2 regions of the Micromonospora sp. NPDC049559 genome follow, and region 1 is predicted to be linked to the other one. Evidence: predicted binding sites of a transcription regulator. Region 1 holds the regulator's gene; the other holds the start of a gene.

Region 1 (6,942 bases):
GACGGAGTTGATCTCCAGTTCGAGGCTGCCCCGGCCGACGGCGGTGACCACGGCACGCGCCGTGCCACCCCGCCCGTCGGCGAGCAGCAACTCCTCGCCGGCGCGCAGTCGCTGCACCGTGGCGGCGTGGTGGCCCTCCGGCCCGCCCAGGGTGCAGCTCCGCTCGGACGGCAGCGACTCGACCAGGAAGAGCGGCAGGGACACGGCAACAGGTTACTGATCCGCCGGCCCCCGCCCCGCGCGGGCGGCGCGCCCGTGACCGGGGGCGAGGACCGGGAGGCGGGTCAGCGGGTCAGTGGCCGTTCCAGGCGTCGCGGACCCGGGAGAAGAAGCCGCCCTGCTTGCTCAGCTCCGCGACCTCCTCGCCGCGGGTCTTGGCGAACTCGCGGAGCATCCGCTCCTGCTCGCCGTCGAGCTTGGTCGGGGTACGCACGTCCAGGTGGACGAAGAGGTCACCGCGACCGGTACCGCGCAGGTGCGGTACGCCGCGGGCGCGCAGCCGCAGGGTGCTGCCCGGCTGGGTGCCCGGCTTGACGTCGACGGTCTCCTCGCTGTCCAACGTCTTGATGGTCAGCCGGGTACCGAGCGCCGCGGCGGTCATCGGCACCGTGACGCGGCAGTGCAGGTCGTCGCCCTTGCGGGAGTAGACGTCGTGCGGCCGCTCGTGGATCTCGACGTAGAGGTCACCGGCGGTACCGCCGCCGGGGCCGACCTCGCCCTGCTGGGCCAGCCGGATCCGCATGCCGTCCTCGACGCCCGCCGGGATCTTGACGGTGAGCGAGCGGCGGGTCCGGACCCGCCCGTCGCCGGCGCAGGTCGGGCACGGGTGCGGGATGACGGTGCCGTAGCCCTGGCAGACGGTGCAGGGCCGGGAGGAGACCACCTGGCCGAGGAAGGTCCGCTGCACCGACTGGACCTCACCGCGACCACCGCACGCCTCGCAGGTGGCGAGGTGGGTGCCGGCGGCGGTACCGGCGCCGGAGCAGGTGGTGCAGAGCACGGCGGTGTCGACCGTGATCGGCGCCTCGACCCCGAACGCCGTCTCCTGGAGGTCCAGTTCGAGACGGATGATCGCGTCGGCGCCGGGCCGGGTGCGCGGCCGGGGGCCGCGGCTCTGGCCGGCCGCGCCGAAGAACGCGTCCATGATGTCCTGGAATCCGACGAACGGCCCACCGGCTCCCGGACCGCCCGCGCCGGCCCCGCCGCCGCCCGGGGCGAGCGGGTCACCGCCCAGGTCGACGATCTGCCGCTTCTTGTCGTCGGTGAGGACCTCGTACGCGGCGTTGATGTCCTTGAACTTCTCGTGGGCCTCCGGATCCGGATTGACGTCCGGGTGGTACTGCCGCGCCAGCTTGCGGTAGGCGCGCTTGATCTCGTCGTCGGAGGCGTCCCGGTTCACACCGAGAATGCCGTAGTAGTCCCTGGCCACAGCGTTCCGTGTCCCCATGTCTGTCTCGCGTTACCGTCCGCCGGTCGTCAGGTGGGCTTTTCGATCAGTTCTGCGCCAGCAGGTCGCCGACGTAGCGTGCCACGGCACGAACCGTGGCGATGGTGCCGGGGTAGTCCATGCGGGTCGGCCCGAGCACACCCAACCCACCGACGATAGTGGCTCCCGGCCCGTAGCCGGTGCTGACCACCGAGGCCGCCCGCAGGTTGTCGATCTCGTTCTCGTCGCCGATGCGTACCCGCAGGGTGCTCGGCTCGACCTCCCCGATCAGTTTGAGGAGGATGACCTCCTCCTCCAGCGCCTCCAGGATCGGGCGCAGCGAGCCCTGGAAGTCGAGCAGGCCGCCGCGGGTGAGGTTGGCGGTGCCGGCGAGCGCGATCCGCTCGTCCTGCCGCTCGACGAGCGTCTCCAGCAGCACGGTGGAGAGGCTCGTCATGGCGCCCTTCAGATCCGGGGCGGCCTCCTCGACCAGCGCCTGGATCAGTGGCGGGGTGTCCGAGAACCGGGTGCCGCAGAGCTTCTCGTTGATCACCCGGCGCAGGTCGGTGACGTCGTCGGCGGGGATCGGCGCGGGCAGCTCCACCAGCCGCTGCTCGACCCGGCCGGTATCCGCGATCATGACGGCCATCAGCCGGGTGGTGGAGATCGGCACCAGCTCCAGGTGACGCAGCGAGGAGCGGGTCAGGCTCGGGTACTGCACCACGGCCACCTGGCGGGTCAGCTGCGCGAGCAGCCGGACGGTGCGGTGCACCACGTCGTCCAGGTCGACCGCGCCGACCAGGAAACGCTCGATCGCCCGGCGCTCGGCCGGGGTGAGCGGCTTGACCCGGGAGAGCCGGTCCACGAAGAGGCGGTAGCCGCGGTCGGTGGGGACCCGCCCCGCACTGGTGTGCGGCTGGCGGATGTAGCCCTCTTCCTCCAGGACGGCCATGTCGTTGCGTACGGTGGCCGGCGAGACGCCGAGCTGGTGGCGCTCGACCAGCGCCTTGCTGCCCACGGGTTCCTGAGTGGCGACGTAATCCTCGACAATTGCTCGCAGCACGTCGAGTTTGCGGTCGTCGAGACCCATGTCCACCTCCCTACGACCGGAAAAGGTCGCCGTACGTACGCGTACCGACACCCACCTGCTTGGCACTCGAATGTAACGAGTGCCAGTCTACGTCGAAGCCCCACCCGCGCGCGATGATCACTTGCGCGGCGCGTTCACGTCCGCGGGCTCCGCCGTTAATAGCACCGCCACCCGCCGGCGGGGTGATGTCGCCGCGAGCGTGGATAAGCCTCCCCCGCGCGACATAACAGCTCCAGTGGCCGATTGTCCAGAGAAAGTGTCGGTTGTTGGTCTGGCGTCCCTTGATTGCGGCCCTTACCGTGACCTGCATGACAGAGCCACCTCGCCCACCAGGTGAGAGCGGGTCGGGGTCGCCCCAGGACCCGGCCTCCTCCCCACCATCCGCCGGTGGATATTCGACACCGGGCGAGACACCCGCGCCCGGTTACCCGCCGCCCGCACCCCCGCCGCACGAGACGCCCGCGCCCGGATACGCACCACCGCAGTACGAGACGCCCGCGCCCGGATACGCGGCCGACCCGCCGCCCGGTTCGCCGCCGCCCGGTGGCTACGGCGGGGCCGGCGGTTATCCGCCCCCCGGCGGCTACCCGCCGGGTGGCTACCCGACCGGGGGCTACGGTCCGGGCTACGGCGGCCCGGCGCCGGCCGGATACGCCAACGGCGAGGAGAAGACGTGGGCCCTCATCGCCCACTTCGGCGGTCCCGTCGCCGTGATCGTCGGCGCCGGGCTGCTCGGCTGGGTGCCGCCGCTCATCGCGATGCTGGCGAAGGGGCCGCAGTCGCCGACGGTACGGGCCCACTCCGTGGCCGCGCTGAACTTCCAGATCACCTGGGCCATCGTCCTCGCGGCGAGCTGGGTGCTCACGGCCGTGACCTGCGGCATCCTCTTCTTCATCCCGGCCATCATCTGGGTGGTACCGGTGATCTTCGGGATCATCGGCGGGGTGAAGGCGAACGACGGCCAGCTCTACCGCTACCCGATGACCTACAACTTCGCGAAATAACCGCGAGTGAGCGCGGCGGCGCTACGGTGACTTCCTGTCGCGCCACGACCAGCACCACCCACCACACCGCCGCGACCGGAAAGACACCGGCGCCGCGAAGCGAACGAACGCGGCGAAACGGTCAGGTCAGATCGCGGACCACGGCGTCGGCGAGGAGCCGGCCGCGCAGCGTCAGTACCGCGCGGCCGGCCGCGTACTCCGCCTCGCCCAGCAGCCCGTCCGCCAGCGCCCGGGCCGCGCCGGCCCGGCCCTGTCCGTCGAGCACCGACAGCGGCAGCCCGCTGGCCAGCCGCAGCCGCAGCATCACGTCCTCCAACCGCCGGTCGGCCGCCGAGAGCAGCTCGCGGGCCTGCCCCGGGGACGCGCCGGCGGCCAACCGGGCCGCGTACGCCGCCGGATGCTTGACGTTCCACCACCGCACGCCGCCGACGTGGCTGTGCGCCCCGGGCCCGAGTCCCCACCAGTCGCCGCCCGACCAGTAGAGCAGGTTGTGTCGGCAGCGGGCGGCCGGCGTACGGGCCCAGTTCGACACCTCGTACCAGGAGAAACCGGCCTCCGCCAGGGCCGCCTCCGCGGCGAGGTAGCGGTCCGCGGCCACGTCGTCGCTCGGGTACGGCAGCTCGCCCCGGCGCATCCGGGCCGCCAGCCGGGTACCGTCCTCGACGATCAGGGCGTACGCGCTGACGTGATCCACCCCGGCGGCGACCACCTGCGCCAGCGACCCGGCGAAGTCCTCCGCGCTCTCCCCCGGCGTGCCGTAGATCAGGTCCAGGTTGACGTGGTCGAACCCGGCGTCGCGGGCCTCCCGGGCGGCGGCGGTGGCGCGCCCCGGGGCGTGCTGCCGGTCCAGGATCCCCAGCACGTGCGGCGACGCCGACTGCATCCCGAGCGAGATCCGGGTGTAGCCGGCCGCCCGCAGCGCCTTGAGCGACTCCGGCGTGACGGACTCGGGGTTGGCCTCGGTGGTCACCTCGGCGTCGGCGGCGAGCCCCCAGGTGCGGTCGATCGCGTCCAGGATCCGGGCCAGGTCGTCGGCGGGGAGCAGGGTGGGCGTACCGCCGCCCACGAAGACGGTGTCGACGCGGGCCGGCGGGGCGTCGGCCAGGGCCCGCCCGGCCAGCGCCAGCTCGGCGAGGACCGCGTCGGCGTACGACTCGCGGCTCGCCCCGCCGCCCAGCTCGCTCGCGGTGTACGTGTTGAAGTCGCAGTACCCGCACCGACTGGCGCAGAACGGGACGTGGACGTACACGCCGAACCCCCGGGCGCCGACCTCGGCGCGCGCGGAGTCGGGGAGAGAACCGTCGACGGGTACGGGTTCACCATCTGGGAGGGCGCCGGGCATACCCACTAGTGTGCCGGCATGACCTCAGCCGACGCGCTCGTGCGGGTGTCGACCGCCGATTCGGTGGCGACGCTCACCCTGGACAGCCCGCGCAACCGCAACGCCCTCTCCACCCCGCTGATGACGGAACTGCTCGCCGCGCTGGCCGGGGCCGTCGCCGACGAGGCCGTCCGGGTGATCGTGCTCTCGCACACCGGCCCGGTCTTCTGCTCCGGGGCGGACCTGAAGGAGACGGCGGCGGCGTACGAGCGGGGGACGGTGCCGGCGGCGATGCTCGGCGACGTGCTCACGGCGGTCTGGGAGTGCCCGAAGCCGGTGGTGGCCCGCGTCGCCGGACCGGCGCGCGCCGGCGGCCTGGGGCTCGTCGCGGCGGCCGACCTGGCGGTCTGCGCCCAGGAGGCCACCTTCGCCTTCACCGAGGTGCGCATCGGCGTGATCCCGGCGGTCATCTCCGCCACCGTGCTGCCCCGGCTGACGCCGCGCGCCGCCGCCGAGCTGTACCTGACCGGGGAGACCTTCGACGGGCGGCGGGCCGAGCAGATCGGCCTGGTCACGGCGGCGGTCCCGGCCGAGGAGCTGGACGCGACGGTGGCCGGCTGGTGCGCCGCGCTGGTGCGGGGCGCGCCGGGCGCTCTCGCGGGAGCGAAGGAGCTGCTGCGCCGCCGGCCGGCCCCGGGCGGGTTCCGCGCCGAGCTGGCCGAGTTGGCGGAGCTGTCGACCGGGTACTTCCGCTCGCCGGAGGGGCGCGAGGGGGTGCTGGCGTTCCGGGACAAACGCTCGCCTTCCTGGGTGACCGGTCGATAACGCTCAGGTGACGGCTCGGGGGACGCAACGGGACGTACGCTGGATCGCAGACTGAGACAGGGGGTGCCGGTTGCGGACTCGGGCTCTGGTGGTGGGTTCGGTGGTACTGGCCGTGGTCGCCGGGTTCGGGGCGTATCTGGGATCGCGCGAGTTCGGCCACCAACTGGCGATACCGAGGCCGCGCGGGTGCACCGTCGAGGCGGACGGCCGGGTGGTGCTCAACCCGGAGCAGATGGCGAACGCCGCCACCATCGCGGCCATCGGGGTACGCCGGAAGATGCCGGAGCGGGCCGTGGTGGTCGCGCTGGCGACCGCCTTCCAGGAGTCCAAGCTGGAGAACCTGGCCGGTGGCGACCGGGACTCGATCGGGCTGTTCCAGCAGCGCCCGAGCCAGGGGTGGGGCACCCCGGAGCAACTGCGGGATCCGCGGTACGCGACGGAGCGCTTCTACGCGTCGCTGAAGCGGGTACGCGGCTGGGAGCAGATGCGCGTCACCGACGCCGCGCAGCGGGTGCAGCGCTCGGCCCATCCGGAGGCGTACGAGAAGTGGGCCGACGAGTCGGCGGTGCTGACCCGGGCGCTGCTGGGCCAGGCGACCGGGGCGGTGGCCTGCACGGTCGCGCGCAAGCCCGCGATGCGGGGCAGCGTGGCCACGGCGGCGCTGACCGAGGGGCTGACCGCCGACTGGGGGAAGCCGCCGCTGGCGGAGGTGGCCGAGTTGACCGGGCTGGCGGTACGGGCCGCCGACGACCAGTCGGGGTGGCGGTACGCGCACTGGCTGGTCTCGCACGCCGACGAGCACGGGGTGAAGCGGGTACGGTTCGGCGCGCTCGAATGGCGGGCCGACGACGGCCAGTGGTCGCGGGTGAAGGATGCGACCTCGGCGGACCGGCTGGTGGTCGCCGAGGTCTTCGCCGACGTCTGACGAGGCGTCGCGCTCTCCCGGGCGCAGGCATCCGCGCGGCTGACGACCACGTCGCCGGCGGCGTCTCGGGCCGGCGGCACGCGGGTCGGATTACGGGCACCACCCGACGTCGCCGGGCCACGAATTGGTTGGCAGCGGCCCGATTTCCCTGCTTCCTTTTACCCGCAGTGATCGCACAATCGGACAATAGCCAAGTTATTGGTCAGCCCTGATCCCCGAAATCACTCACCGCGTCCGGGCCGCTTCGCTAGGTCCCACGATCCGCCAAACCGCCGCGCGACAGTCGAGAGCGCGACGCGACGTCGCAGGAGCGCGAGTTACCATCGGCAGCCTGTTTGCCAAAACAAGGCT
Region 2 (6,942 bases), on a different contig from region 1:
CGGACGAGTTCGAGTACCTGGGCCGTCTGCGCGACGCCGAGGGCGGCCGTCGGCTCGTCCAGGATGACGACCTTGCTGTTCCAGAGCACGGCCTTGGCGATGGCGACGGTCTGGCGCTGTCCGCCGGAGAGGCTGGAGACGTACTGGCGCAGCGACTTGACCGTACGGACGGAGAGGCCGGCCAGCGTGTCCGCGGCCATCTTCTCCATCGTCGGCTCGTCGAGCACCAGGCCGCTGCGCTTCTCCCGGCCGAGGAACATGTTCTGCACGATGTCGAGGTTGTCGCAGAGCGCCAGGTCCTGGTAGACCACCTCGATGCCGAGCCCGGCGGCGTCCCGCGGGGTGTTGATGTGCACCGGGCGGCCCTCGAAGAGGACCTCCCCACCGTCGATGGGGTAGATGCCGCTGATGCACTTGACGAGGGTGGACTTGCCGGCTCCGTTGTCGCCGACGAGTGCGGTCACCTCGCCCGGATGGGCGGCGAAGGCGACGTCGCGCAGGACCTGGACGGGACCGAAGTTCTTGTCGATCCCGCGCAGTTCCAACAGGGGTTGTGCGGACACGGAGCATCTCCTTTACGCGGGTGTCCGATCGAGGGTGCCCGTCAGCTCGACGGAGCCGCCCGGCACGCGGGTTGGCGTGCCGGGCGGCTCCGCCTCGGCGGTGCCGGAGACCGGCCGGTCGGCCGGGACTGGTTCAGCTGATGCCGGCGGCGGCGCAGGCCGACGCGAGCGCGGGGGTGCAGACCTCCGCCTTGGTCACGTACCCGTCGGCGATGACGTCCTTGACGTTCTCCTTGGTGATCGCCTTCGGCTGGAGCAGCACGGCCGGCACGTCCCGGTTGCCCTCCGGGTCACGGACCGTCTGGCCGGTGTCCTTCTTCTCGCCCTTGGCCAGCGCGATCGCCAGGTCGGCGGCGGCCGCCGCCTCCTGCTTGACGGCCTTGTAGACGGTCATGCACTGGTCGCCGGCGAGGATGTTCTGCAGGCCCTGGGGCTCCGCGTCCTGCCCGGTCACCGGCACCTTGCCGTTGAGGCTGTTCTTCTTGAGGATCGAGATGGCGGCGTTGCCGAGCTTGTCGTTCGCGGCCAGCACGCCGTCGATCTTCCCGCTCTGCTTGGTGAGCTGCTGCTCGAAGATGGTGAGCGCCTGGGCCGGGTCCCAGTCCGGCACCGAGTCGTCCGGGCCCTTGGTGTACTCGCCCGAGTCGTACTTCGGCTTGAGGACCGAGTCGTAGCCGTTCTTGAACAGGGTGGCGTTGTTGTCGGTCGGCGAGCCGTTCAGCTCGGCCACCACCGGCTTCTGGACCTTCATGTCGGTCAGGCACTTGACCAGGCCCTCGCCCTGGAGCTTGCCGACGGCCACGTTGTCGAAGCTGACGTAGTACTGCGCCGAGCCGCCGAGGGTGAGCCGGTCGTAGTCGATCGTCGCCACGCCCTGCGACTTGGCCTTGTCGAGCACGGCCTTACCGGTACCGGAGTCCAGGTTGACGATCATCAGGGCGGTCACCCCGCTGGTGATCATCTGGTCCGCGATGGTCTGGAACTGGGTCTTGTCGTTCTGGGCGTTCTGGATGTCGTACTGGACGCCCGCGGCCTTGAACGCCTGCTCCAGGAACGGGCGGTCCGCGCCCTCCCAACGTCCGGAGGACTTGCTGTCCGGCAGGATCACGCCGATCTTGGGCGTCTTCGCGCCCCCGGCGCCTTTGCTGCCCGAGTCGTCGCCACAGGCGGAGAGACCGCCGGTGACCAGTAGGCCGGCCGCGGCGACGGCCAGGATCCCTTTGCGCATTGCACGGGTCCTTTCGAGGGATGGGTGGGGGTGTTCGGTGCCCGGTCCGGGTGGTGCGGCCAAGACGGTCACGGACGCGGCACTGATGGAGAACGTGAGACGACGGTTACTTTTGTTGTGTCCGGCAACGTATTTCTCGGTGTGCCCTCGCCGCAAGACTGCCGAGGTCACGAGTTTGTTGGCGCCGATAACAATTCCGCAACGCGGTGGACACGCGGCGGCTACCAGGGCGCCCTCCACCTGCGACTACACCCGGTAGGTAGATCGTTTCGCCCCGGCGCCCCCAGGGCGACGCTCGCGGCGCGCGATGGCGTGAGACCCGAACGCCACGCCGGTCGCGTTGTTCGCCGCGTTCGGGTACGTGGACGGGCGCGCTCTCCCGTCGGGCCGCTCAGGCGGCGATCGGGGCCGTGGTGGCGCCGGTGAGCCGGATCAGGTCGGCCGGGGCGAGTTCGAGCTGGAGACCGCGGCGGCCCGCCGAGACGTACATCGTGCTGAGTCCGGTGGCGGACGAGTCGACCACGGTCGGCAGCCGCTTGCGCTGCCCGAGCGGGCTGATGCCGCCCCGGACGTACCCGGTGGCGCGTTCGGCGACGGCTCGGTCGGCGAGCACGGCCCGCTTGCCGCCCACGGACGCGGCGAGCGCCTTGAGGTCCAGCTCGCCGGTGACCGGTACCACCGCCACGGTGAGGGCGCCGTCGACCTCGGTCACCAGCGACTTGAAGACCCGCTCCGGCGGTACGCCCAGCGCGGCGGCGACCTCGGCACCGTAGCGGGGCGAGTCCGGTGACACGTCGTACGGGTGCGTACGGTGGGTCACCTTCTGCTTCACCAGCAGCGCCGTCGCCGGAGTGCCCTGACCCGCCATGAGCGCCAACCTACCGCCGCGCCGTCGGCCGCCGGGAAACGGGCGGCGGCATACGCCGACGTACAGGGACATTGACCGGAGGGCCGCCGGCAGCCGCCGAGCCCGGGAGCCGGACGCTCACCGGGCCGGCGGACCGGCCGCTCACCGGCCCGGCGGGTGCGGGCCGGCTGCGGCGTCGGCCGGTACCGGCTGGCAGAGCAGCACCGTCGGCGCGCCGGCGACCCGGGTCAGCACGACGCTGGCCGAGGCGGGGCCGGCGAGCCGCAGGTCGCGCCGGAGCTGCTCCGGCTCGAGCGCGGAGCCGCGCTTGAGGATCTCCACCCGGCCGACACCCCGCTCGCGCAGGAGCGCGCGCAGCCGCTTCAGCGAGAACGGCAGCACGTCGGTGATCTCCAGACAGCGGCCGAACGGCGACGGGGTGGGCGCGTCCGCGTAGACGTACGCGATGCTCGGGTCGGCCAGGACGCCGGTGACGGTCTCGGCGAACTCGGCCACCAGGTGGGCGCGGACCACGGCACCGTCGGGGTCGTAGAGGTAGCGCCGGACCGGCCCGACGGGCGCCTCGGCCGTACCGCCGCCGGCGAGCCGCCCGACCTCGCGCCCGACCCGCAGCAGGGTGGCGCGGCGGGGGGCCGTGGCGAGCGGGCCGCACCAGAGGGCCGCCTCCACCAGCTCGCCGTCGACGCTGACCCACTCCGCCTCGGCCCCGGCCGGGATCAGCGTGTGGTCGATGCCCGGTGCGACCTTCACCACGGTGCGGGGGACCCGCTCGGCGAGGCCGGTGACGAAGTCCCAGGGCGGTGAGTAGGCCGCCGGGTCGAAGATCCGCCGTCCGGTACCGGCCCGCCGCCGCGCCGGGTCGCAGAAGACGCCGTCCACCCGGTTCACGTCGAAGGCGGTGGCGTCGCCGCACTCGACCGTGAACCGGTCGGCCACCCCGGCCGCCTCGGCGTTGGCGGTGGCCATCGCGGCGGTGAGCGGGTCCGCCTCGACGCCGTACACGCGGATGCCGGCCCGGGCGGCGGCGAGCGCGTCGGCACCGAGGCCGCAACCCAGGTCGGCGAGGGCCTCGACCCCGGCGGCCCGCAGCCGGGCGGCCCGCCGGTCGGCCACCACGGCCCGGGTGGCCTGCTCCAGCCCGGCCCGGGTGAAGAACATCCGGGCCGCCGCGGGCCCGAACTTCCGCGCGGCGCGGCGGCGCAGCTCGGCCTGGGTGAGCGCGCCGGCCGCGAGCCCGGCGGGCACGCCGGCCGAGCGCAGCGCGGCGGCGGCGGCGAGCGGGTCGCCACCGGCCAGCCCGGCCGCCAGGTCGAGCGCCGCCGTCCCGGCCGGGGTACGCAGGGCGGCCAGCTGGTCGAGATCCACGGCCACATTCTCGTGCGGGACCCGAAGTCCGGGGCCAGCGGGACACGCGGCGGTGGCGTGTTGGCACTCTCCTTGACGGAGTGCTAGCCGCCGGCATAACCTGCCGTTAGCACTCTCGAACCGAGGGTGCCAGCTTCCGGGCTCCGTCCGGAGGCTGAGCGCCAGGCGGACCCGGCACCCGCGACGACGGACCCGCCCGGTGGCATGTGGCAGATTGACGCCGCCCGGTTCGCCGGGCGGTACAGAAACCAAGTACCCCAGGAGGGTATGCCCGTGACTACCGCGACCAAGGTTGCGATCAAGCCGCTCGAGGACCGGATCCTGGTCCAGGCGAACGAGGCTGAGACCACCACGGCGTCGGGCATCGTGATTCCCGACACCGCCAAGGAGAAGCCGCAGGAGGGCACCGTCCTCGCTGTCGGCCCGGGCCGCTTCGACGACGACGGCAACCGGATCCCGGTTGACGTCAAGGTCGGCGACACCGTCATCTACTCGAAGTACGGCGGCACCGAGGTCAAGTACGCCGGCGAGGAGTACCTGGTGCTCTCCGCCCGCGACGTCCTCGCGGTCATCGAGAAGTAACCAGAACATCAGTGTCGATGCCCCGGACCGGCTCGCCGGGCCGGGGCATCGACTGCTTCTCCGGCCGGACCGGCGTCCACCGCCTCCGCGCGGGGCCACCGGCCCGGCCGGACGAACGATTGCATGTCTGAAGGGGCATCAATGGCGAAGATCCTGAGTTTTTCGGACGACGCCCGGCACCTGCTGGAGCACGGTGTCAATACTCTCGCTGACACGGTCAAGGTCACTCTCGGGCCGCGCGGGCGTAACGTCGTCCTGGACAAGAAGTTCGGTGCGCCGACGATCACCAACGATGGCGTGACCATCGCCAAGGAGATCGAGCTCACCAACCCGTACGAGAACCTCGGCGCCCAGCTGGTCAAGGAGGTGGCGACCAAGACCAACGACGTCGCCGGCGACGGGACCACCACCGCCACCGTGCTCGCCCAGGCGATGGTCCGTGAGGGCCTGCGCAACGTGGCGGCCGGCGCCAACCCGGCGGGCCTCAAGCGGGGCATCGACGCGGCGGCCGAGAAGGTCTCCGCCGCGCTGCTCGACAAGGCCGTCGAGGTCGGCAGCAACAAGCAGTCGATCGCGCACGTCGCGACGATCTCGGCGCAGGACGCCACCATCGGCGACATGATCGCCGAGGCGATGGAGAAGGTCGGCCGCGACGGCGTCATCACCGTCGAGGAGGGCTCCGCGCTCGCCACCGAGCTGGAGGTCACCGAGGGCCTCCAGTTCGACAAGGGTTTCATCTCGCCGAACTTCGTCACCGACACGGAGTCGCAGGAGGCGGTTCTCGAGGAGCCGCACATCCTGATCACCACCCAGAAGATCTCCGCGATCGAGGAGCTGCTGCCGCTGCTCGAAAAGGTCGTGCAGAGCGGCAAGCCGCTGCTGATCGTGGCCGAGGACGTCGAGGGCCAGGCGCTCTCCACGCTGGTGGTCAACTCGATCCGCAAGACCCTCAAGGTCTGCGCGGTGAAGGCGCCCGGCTTCGGCGACCGCCGCAAGGCGATGCTGCAGGACCTGGCGATCCTGACCGGCGCCGAGCTGGTCGCGCCCGAGCTGGGCTACAAGCTCGACGCGGTCGGCCTGGAGGCGCTGGGCAGCGCCCGCCGGGTCGTGGTCGACAAGGACACGACCACCTTCGTCGACGGCCGCGGCCGCGACTCCGAGGTGGCCGACCGGGTCGCCCAGATCCGCAAGGAGATCGAGGCATCGGACTCCGACTGGGACCGGGAGAAGCTGGCCGAGCGGCTGGCGAAGCTCTCCGGCGGCATCGCGGTGATCAAGGCCGGCGGCGCCACCGAGGTCGAGATGAAGGAGCGCAAGCACCGCATCGAGGACGCCATCGCCGCGACCAAGGCCGCGGTCGAGGAGGGTACCGTCCCCGGCGGCGGCGCGGCGCTCGTCCAGATCGCCTCGGTCCTCGACGACGGCCTGGGCCTCACCGGCGACGAGAAGGTCGGCGTCTCCATCGTCCGCAAGTCGCTCGCCGAGCCGCTGCGCTGGATCGCGCAGAACGCCGGCCACGACGGCAACGTGGTCGTGGAGAAGGTCTCCGGCAAGGAGTGGGGCGTCGGGCTCGACGCGGCCAAGGGCGAGTACGTCGACCTCCCCGAGAGCGGCATCATCGACCCGGTCAAGGTCACCCGCAACGCGGTGAGCAACGCGGCGTCCATCGCCGGCCTGCTGCTCACCACGGAGAGCCTGGTCGTGGAGAAGCCGGAGAAGGCCGAGCCGGCCGCCGCCGGTGGGCACGGCCACAGCCACGGCCACGGACACCAGCACGGCCCCGGTTTCTGACCCGGTCCCCGACCACGGTCGGAGATCGACGTAGCACCGAGATCCGCGTGACCAGGCACGGCCCCGGCGCGTACCGCGCCCCGGCCGCTGGTCACGCGGATCTTTCGTTCCCGTACCGGCCGCCGCCGGATCCCCGGCCGGGGCGCCCGGCCCGCGCCGGTGCGCGACATCACTCTTACCGCTCCCTTACGGCCCTTGGCCGCGGTACCGCCCAGCCGGCCGAGGATCGACACTGGCACGGTGGAGACGAGCGGTGCGGTGGAAACGAGCGGGGCGGTAGCGGCGCGCGCGACGGCGGGAACCCGATCGGGTTGGCTCGGCGCGCTGGCCGGGCTCGCCGCGGCGGGCGTCGCGATCGGGGCGGCCGAGCTGGTCGCCGTGGCCACCGGACCCCGGTCGGCGCCGCTGGTCGCGGTCGGCGGGGTGGTCGTCGACACCGTGCCCGAGCCGCTGAAACGGTTCGCCATCGACCTGTTCGGGGTGCACGACAAGACGGCGCTGCTGACCGGTACCGCCGTCCTGCTCGCGGCGTTCGCGGCGCTGGT

What was found. The regulator HrcA, encoded in region 1, represses chaperone genes, less so after heat shock. The targets are predictions, from matches to a motif close to GGTTNGCACNCTCNNNNNGAGNGTGCNAACC.
Region 2: the regulator HrcA is predicted to act here: its motif matches at 4,129-4,159, upstream of groES (co-chaperone GroES).

The regions. Positions count from the first base shown of each region.
Region 1 is NZ_JBFAPK010000022.1:77,669-84,610, forward strand. It holds gene AB0J86_RS22905 (16S rRNA (uracil(1498)-N(3))-methyltransferase) at 1-204, opposite strand, end outside; gene dnaJ (molecular chaperone DnaJ) at 293-1,429, opposite strand; gene hrcA (heat-inducible transcriptional repressor HrcA) at 1,494-2,516, opposite strand; gene AB0J86_RS22920 (DUF4870 domain-containing protein) at 2,825-3,520, shown strand; gene hemW (radical SAM family heme chaperone HemW) at 3,642-4,862, opposite strand; gene AB0J86_RS22930 (enoyl-CoA hydratase-related protein) at 4,881-5,666, shown strand; gene AB0J86_RS22935 (hypothetical protein) at 5,737-6,591, shown strand.
Region 2 is NZ_JBFAPK010000042.1:24,535-31,476, reverse strand. It holds gene AB0J86_RS32515 (ATP-binding cassette domain-containing protein) at 1-563, opposite strand, end outside; gene AB0J86_RS32510 (substrate-binding domain-containing protein) at 697-1,791, opposite strand; gene ybaK (Cys-tRNA(Pro) deacylase) at 2,183-2,659, opposite strand; gene AB0J86_RS32500 (methyltransferase domain-containing protein) at 2,801-4,024, opposite strand; gene groES (co-chaperone GroES) at 4,292-4,606, shown strand; gene groL (chaperonin GroEL) at 4,748-6,397, shown strand; gene AB0J86_RS32485 (sulfite oxidase) at 6,722-6,942, shown strand, end outside.